Regions from separate parts of the Cytobacillus sp. EB106-05-05-XG126 genome, predicted to be linked through region 2. Evidence: riboswitches for the same ligand, from Rfam matches in the RefSeq annotation. Region 2 holds a riboswitch; the other holds the start of a gene.
The links. A riboswitch is a leader RNA that binds a small molecule or an ion and turns the genes downstream of it on or off. The one in region 2 is predicted to bind cobalamin.

Region 1 (3,897 bases), on a different contig from region 2:
TTTTCATTAAAATAACCCCAAAAGCAGGTGCACCGATTAAAGCTGTAATCACACCGATTGGAAGCTCGGTAGGTGCAATGATCGTCCGTGAAACCAGATCGGCAATAATAAGAAAACCTGCACCCATAAGAATCGATAGCGGCAATAGGTGCCTATGATCCGGCCCCCATAACAGCCTGGTCAGATGCGGGATCACAAGCCCGACAAACCCTATCGTTCCAGACACAGCTACAGCCGCACCCGTTAAGATGGAGCCAGCTACCAGGACCATCATCTTCCTCTTCTGAACGTCCACCCCAATATGCTGGGCCTTTTCTTCCCCAAAGCTCATAGCATTCAGCTCTTTACTGTTCACTAACAGAAGGATGGCACCAATTACAAAAAACGGAAAGATAATGTTAATATACGCCCAGCCTCTCATGGATACACTGCCAAGAAGCCATCCAATAATCTGTCTAAGCTCCTCACCGGTCAGAGCAATCATCAGAGAAATTAGAGCGCCAAGAAAAGAACTGAAGATAATGCCCGTTAAAATAATCGTTTCCACTTTCATGGATCTTTCAATTTTTCTGGCAAATAGCAAAACGGCAAAAATGGTTAAAAAGGAAAATAAGATGCTGAATAAAGGCAGTGTAAACATTCCTGCAAACGGAATGGATAATCCCAAGAACAGGGTTAAAACAGCACCGAGTGAAGCCCCGGAAGAAACTCCAATGGTATATGGATCTGCCAGCGGGTTTCTTAATAAACCTTGAAAGGCGGCTCCCGCAATTGCAAGAGACGCCCCTACTAAGCCAGCCAGCAAAACGCGCGGCAGGCGAATGTTCATAATGATATTTGCATGCATAGCATCCGTGTTTCCCAATGAAATAAAAGGGAAAACCTCAGCGCTTATTACTCTGATAATTGTGATGGGGTGAACAGACACTGTACCAATTGAAATCCCCATCAGCATAGCACAGAGCAGGAAAGCTGCTGCTGTTAGATAAGCCAGAAATTTATTATTTAAATACGTCCGGATATACTGCTTTTGCAAGTTCCTCGACTCCTTCAATAATACGAGGGCCAGAGCGGGTTACCATATCGGAATCAACATCGGCAACCTGCTTATTTTTCACTGCTGTTATATCCTGCCAGCCATCCCTTTTCATTACATTGCCAGCAGCATCTTCAGTATAATAGCCATGAGTTGTGATGATTACATCCGGATTCCGTTCGATAATCGCTTCCGGATCCATTTTCGGCCATCCTTCTTCCGTAATGATATTTTCTGCATTAATCGCACTGAGCATTTCGTCCATAAAGGTTTTTGCACCAGCTGTATAGATTTCAGGAGCTGGTGAAACTTCCACGAATACCGATTTGCGGTCTTCTTCTTTTATATCCTGAGCTTTTGTCTTAATTTCCTCAAGCTTGCTCTTCATATCTGAAATGATCTGCTCTGCTTTATCTTTCTCCCCTGCTGCGGTTCCAACCATTACAATGGATTCAAAAACCTGGTCAAAGCTCTTCGCATCATTGACAACAAGGACGGCCACGCCTGCATCCCTTAATTGCTGAAGGCCTGCTTCGGAATTATGTGCGCTTGACGCGTGAGCAAGAACTAGATCCGGGTTTAAAGAAATAATTTTCTCGACATTAAATTCCATGCCGCCAATCTTTTCTTTTTCTGTGGCTTCGGGCGGGTAGTTATCAAAATCGGAGACTCCGACTACCTCTTCTCCAAGCCCCAATTCAAAGGCAATTTCGGTATTGCTTGGAATCATGGAAACGATTCTTTCAGGCTTGGATTCAATGACCACTTCATTATCCAGCGCGTCTTTTATCGTTACAGGAAAAGCAGCATTCTGCCCTTCCTCAACCTTTTTCTCTTCTTTTGGCTGTTCAGCACTCTCGCCGCAGCCTGCAAGCACTCCTGCAGCAAGCAGCATAGTTAATAAAAATGCATAAAACTTCTTCATACTCAGCAATCCTCCATTACTTTCGACAAAATTCGGGTGGTGCCTGTCACCACCGTTTAAAATAAAAAAACATCCCCTCGAACGGCAAGGAGATGTTGGTATGGTCATTTATCAATCAGTGCAAAAGGGATGGCCGGACCAAACACCTCCCTATCCTCGTAGGTTTATGGGTGCTTAAGAATCAGGCAGGTCTCCTGGCTCATGGTCAATGCGTTCTGCTCCTTCCCATACTTGTGTGTACAGTGGATTTGCGACAGCTACCATTTACAGTGGCGGGACCGCGCTGGAATTTCACCAGCTTCCCTATTAAGTCTTCAAAAGAGCTTGCTTTAAAGCCCTTTTGAAAAGACACCTGTTCTATTGCGGATATAAAATTTTCTATTTCCGATTATACACCATCCCGCAGAAAAAGTAATAGAAAATTGCTGAATGTTGTAAAAAAGTTCAGAATTCTAACGCGAGTATATTTTCCATTCCCTTGTCTTCTTATCGAACACAATCTTCGCCTCACATGGCTCTTTCACTATGGCTTCATACTCATCATACATATCATCCATATTCGCAAAATCGCCAATAATCCAAATTGGAATCTCGATCCTGACCCGATTCTGTTCAATATCCTTAATGGAAAGGACCGCTCCTTCTTTCATGAGAGGCTTTAATGAAAGCAGGACATCTCTGGTGATTGGAGGATATGTCTTTTTCTTTTTAATGCCAAGGAGCGTTTTTTCTACCTTCATCTGTCCCATTTTCCCGGGGATCACTTCCCCAAGCATCCGGTAAAAATCGTTCAGATCGCGGTAATATGTGCGGTTAAACCAGCCATCATCATGGGCAAGGTACACATACCGGTTGCTCAGATAATTGTAAAAAGGCAGCTTAAGATGCTCTTTAATATGGCCGAGATAAAGAAGCTCCGCAATTGTCTGGCCGGGAAGCTCATTCACCGCTTCCTCTTCTTCGAAGTCGATCCAGCAAAAATCGCCATAGCCATATACATCATCCTCAACCAACCTGCCCAGCTTGTCCCTTGACACATAATCGAACATCGTGTGGCTATTAAAGTCCCCATGTTCATAACGGTGCTTTAACAGCAGCAAATTATTAATAGAATCTGAAAGAGTCTGGGCAAACTCTGCAAACTCAATTCCATAAGTCATCACATATTGATCCTGTTCATTAAGATGGATGTAGATGAGATCACGAATAGTTTGATTCCTTCTTTTCAATGACGAAACCTCCGAACCGTAGCCAAATTGATAAAAAGACAGCTTCTTATGAAACTGCCTGCCAAACTTCCAGTATTTTATTCTCTTATTGTAGCAAAAATATCTGGAAATATCTTTGCCGATGAGAAAAAATTTTAAACCCGTTTTTTTGAAAACACAGGAAACCATCATAGTGATTTTTTCGTCTAACTCAATGAAATATCTTTCTCCATTGTAAGGTTAATTTTTCTCTGATAGGATAAAAATGTAAAAAGGTAAAGAAACCAGGTGTATATAATGAACCAGAATAGTAGATTCTCAGACCGATTCGATTGGACATTATGTTTTCTTCTGCTGCTGTTTTTTCTCATCAGCTGCATTGCGATTTACAGCGGACAATCCTCCAATCAATATGAAGGGAATTTTGTTATCTCACAAATCAAAAATTATATTGTTGGTGCCGTCATTGTAGGGATTGTCATGTATTTTGACAGCGAGCAAATCCGGAGACTCACATGGCTGCTATACGGTTTAGGCATCCTATTGCTTGTTGGGCTATTCATTGCACCGGAAAGCATCGCACCAGAGCGCAAAGGGGCTACATTGTGGTACATCATTCCCGGACTCGGTTCAGTGCAGCCTTCAGAATTCGTAAAGGTGTTCCTTATTATCGCCCTCAGCAAAATCATCGCTGACCATCATCTGAAGTATCAGGCTAAGACAGCCGG
Region 2 (3,897 bases):
TAGAAATTTAAGATCTACGGTATGGATTATGTGTATTATTGCAGGGGCTGTCGGTGTTAAAATAACTTCAGGACATTATGATTCCATTTGGAGGAGAATAAGTGATGAAAACGATTCAAGATTGGATAAAAGAATATCCTTTAATAGGTGAGCTGGTAGATGTAAAGGAAGTATTTTGGACGAACCCGAAAAAGGAACCGTATCAAACAGGAGCAAAGAAACTTCCGCTTAATGAAAATGATGTAAAAGATGCAGAGGAAAGGTTAATGCGTTTTGCTCCTTACATCGCAAAGGTTTTTCCAGAAACAAGGGAGAATAACGGAATCATTGAATCTCCTATTGTCTCCATCCCCGCGATGCGTGAAAAATTATCACAGATGTATGAACATCCATTAGAAGGGGAATTTCTGCTGAAATGTGACAGCCATCTTCCGATTTCAGGTTCCATTAAAGCGCGCGGCGGCATATATGAAGTGCTGAAACATGCAGAAACATTGGCGATTCAACAAGGTTTATTATCAGTAGAGGATGATTATTCGATCCTTGATCGTGAGAAATTCAGAAACTTCTTTTCCGAATACTCCATTGCCGTCGGATCTACGGGCAATTTAGGGTTAAGTATAGGCATAATGAGTGCTAAATTAGGTTTTAAAGTCACGGTCCATATGTCTGCAGATGCAAAGGAATGGAAGAGAGATCTCCTTAAAAGCAAAGGAGTAACGGTGATCGAATATAGGGAAGATTACAGCAAAGCGGTCGAAGAGGGGCGCAAACAGGCTGATCGTGATCCGAATTGCTATTTCATTGATGACGAGAACTCCCGTGATTTGTTTTTAGGATATGCAGTGGCAGCCATTCGCTTACAAAAACAGTTAGAAGAATTAAATATAACTGTAGATGAAAACCATCCGCTTTTTGTTTATCTGCCATGTGGTGTAGGAGGCGGACCGGGGGGAGTCGCTTTTGGTTTAAAATTAATCTATCAAGATCATGTACATTGCTTCTTTGCAGAACCTACTCATTCTCCATGTATGCTGCTGGGACTCGTAACAGGAATGCATGAAAAAGTTTCGGTCCAAGATTTTGGAATTGACAACATCACATCAGCTGACGGCCTTGCAGTTGGGAGACCATCAGGATTCGTTGGTCAAACGATTGAGCCTCTATTAAGCGGAAGTTATACCGTAAGTGATCATGAGCTATTTAAACTATTAAGCACATTGGCCGATACAGAAAACATTCGTCTTGAGCCTTCCGCATTGGCAGGCGTCATAGGTCCAGTAAAGTTATCGACTAAGAAGCAAGGGATAGAATATGTTCAAAATCATAACTTAAAAGATAAAATGAAAAATGCTGTCCATCTCATGTGGGCTACTGGCGGAAGTATGGTTCCAAAAGAAATAATGGAAGAATATTATATTAAAGGTGCAAAACTATAATTCTAATCTTCGGTCTCCATAAATTTTAGATGAGAGAAAATCAGCGGAATTGCTCATGAAGCGTCCTTAAGAACTCGCCAATCGGCGAATTTCATTTTGTGGAGAGTACACTTGCTGATGTCTTTTACCAAATCTTATTTCAAAAAGTCAAGGGCATTAACACAGCATAAAAAAAATTATGAAAAAAATAATATGTCAAAATTGGTCATTATATGTTATATTAGTAAAAAATTAATATATCAATTTAAATAAGTGCTCACTTTGGTGAGGTAAAAGGGAAACCAGTGAAAGTCTGGTACAGCCCCCGCTACTGTAAGAGCTGATGAAATTACAATGCCACTGAGAAATCGGGAAGGTGTAAGAGTAAGAAGAAGCTTAAGTCAGGAAACCTGCTTATTTAAACGACACTTGCTTTTCGGAGGGAGAAGTATAGGCGGGACAATTATGATCAATTGTTTTTGGGTTTCAGTATGCTTATTTTTATACTGTCATTTCATATGCCTGTATTCCTTTGAAAAGGAGTGCAGGCATTTTTTATTTGGCAAGAAGCATTGAACTTTGAGAATGGTCTTGCGCAGAGTGCCTGCTTGAGCATTACGGCAACAGGCAGGGCGCATGTGCATTTCTTAATTGGAGGTTAGTCTATGAAGAAGGGAAAAATCTTTGTTGTCGGCTTTGGTCCGGGCGATCGTGAGCATATAACCAAGCGGGCTGTGGATGCGCTGCAGCAGAGTGATTGCATTATTGGCTACAAAACTTACGTAGATCTGATCGAGACACACGTAACAGCAAGTTCGATTGTCAGCACAGGAATGACTGAGGAGGTATCCCGTGCGCAGGATGCAGTGAAAAGAGCGGAAGCCGGCCATATTGTTTCCGTAATATCGAGCGGTGACTCTGGGGTATATGGAATGGCCGGCTTAGTGTATGAAGTGCTGATCGAAATGGGCTGGAAGGAAGAAGAAGGAATCGAAGTGGAAATTGTTCCTGGCATCTCCGCGATTAATTCATGTGCAAGCTTACTGGGTGCACCTGTCATGCATGACTCCTGCACCATCAGTCTGAGTGATCATTTAACACCCTGGACGGTAATCGAGAAGCGGATTGAAGCAGCCGGAATGGCGGATTTTGTCATCGCTTTATATAACCCGAAAAGCGGCAGGAGGACACGGCAGATTGTCGAGGCACAAAGGATTCTATTAAAATATCGTTCTCCTGATACACCAGTGGGGCTTGTGAAAAGTGCTTACCGTGAAAATCAGAATGTCATTCTGACGACACTGGCGGAAATGCTTGATCATGATATTGGCATGCTTACAACAGTCGTGATCGGGAATTCTTCCACTTTCTTTTATGACAATAAAATCATTACGCCTAGAGGCTATCAGCGCAAGTACACGCTGGGGGAAGAAAAGCAAATCTTAAAGCCGCATCAGCGTTTAAAAAAGGAAGCGGAGCCATGGGCGTTAAATCAGGAAACCGGGGAAGCCCAGGCCGGCTATGAGCAGATCCAAAGAAAAAAACAAGAATCCAGCTCTTTGGATATGGCTTTTAAGGCATTATCGATGGTAACGAAATCCGAGATTGACCAAACACATCTGGTGCAGCAGCCAATTGAAGATATTTTTGAATTTGCGGTTTCGCCTGGTGTTGCGAATAAATTTATTACAGCTGACCAAATGCGCGTACTGGCAGAAGCTGTTGGCGAGAAAGGCACCATGGAATATACACCGGATCACCGATTTTTAATCAAGGTTCCAACTGTTCAGCCTCATTCGATTGTGGAAAAACTCGAACAGCACGATCTGACAGTCATGCCGGTGGGGGATGTTCTAAATGTAAAAGCCTGCGATTTTTGCTACGGGGAGAAGGCAGAATCCATTCCATATGCAGAGGAAATTGCAGCTGAACTGGGCGGCTTAAAGCTTCCAAAAGAACTGCATATTGGCTTTAATGGCTGCGGAATGGCCTGTTATCGGGCAGTATTTGATGATATAGGCATTGTTTACCGCAAGAAGAAGTTTGATTTATTTATCGGGGCAAAGCCGGTTGGCCGTACAGCCCATGCTGCCCAGCCGGTGGCAGAGGGAATTGAGCCTGATCAGCTGGTGCCGTTATTAAAGGAGATTATCGAAGAATACAAAGAAAATGCGCATCCGAATGAACGGCTTTTTAAATATTTTAAGCGCGTGAAAAAAATTCAGTATTTTACCTATCAGGATATGAGCTCCAAGATCGAAGTAGAGCCGGCACCATGCGGGGATTAGGAGGATCTCATGATTTTATTTTTAGCAGGCACAAGTGATGCGAGAGCATTAGCCATTCAATTGAAAAATCAAGGTTATCCTTTATTGGCAACCGTTGTCACAGAATCGGCAGCAGACAGCTTGAAAGCTGAAGGCATTTCTTTTAAAGTGGGGCGGCTGTCAGAAAATGACATGATTGAACTGATTCAGAT

Region 1: another riboswitch for cobalamin. It lies ahead of AC3WTL_RS20175 (ABC transporter substrate-binding protein); the one in region 2 lies ahead of cobJ (precorrin-3B C(17)-methyltransferase).

The regions. Positions count from the first base shown of each region.
Region 1 is NZ_JBYTDU010000010.1:38,068-41,964, forward strand. Features, by position in the region: gene AC3WTL_RS20170 (FecCD family ABC transporter permease) at 1-1,036, opposite strand, end outside; gene AC3WTL_RS20175 (ABC transporter substrate-binding protein) at 1,002-1,961, opposite strand; cobalamin riboswitch at 2,129-2,332, opposite strand; gene AC3WTL_RS20180 (hypothetical protein) at 2,414-3,190, opposite strand; gene AC3WTL_RS20185 (FtsW/RodA/SpoVE family cell cycle protein) at 3,467-3,897, shown strand, end outside.
Region 2 is NZ_JBYTDU010000001.1:639,061-642,957, forward strand. Features, by position in the region: gene AC3WTL_RS03175 (DMT family transporter) at 1-151, shown strand, start outside; gene dsdA (D-serine ammonia-lyase) at 105-1,439, shown strand; cobalamin riboswitch at 1,673-1,850, shown strand; gene cobJ (precorrin-3B C(17)-methyltransferase) at 2,084-3,706, shown strand; gene cobK (precorrin-6A reductase) at 3,716-3,897, shown strand, end outside.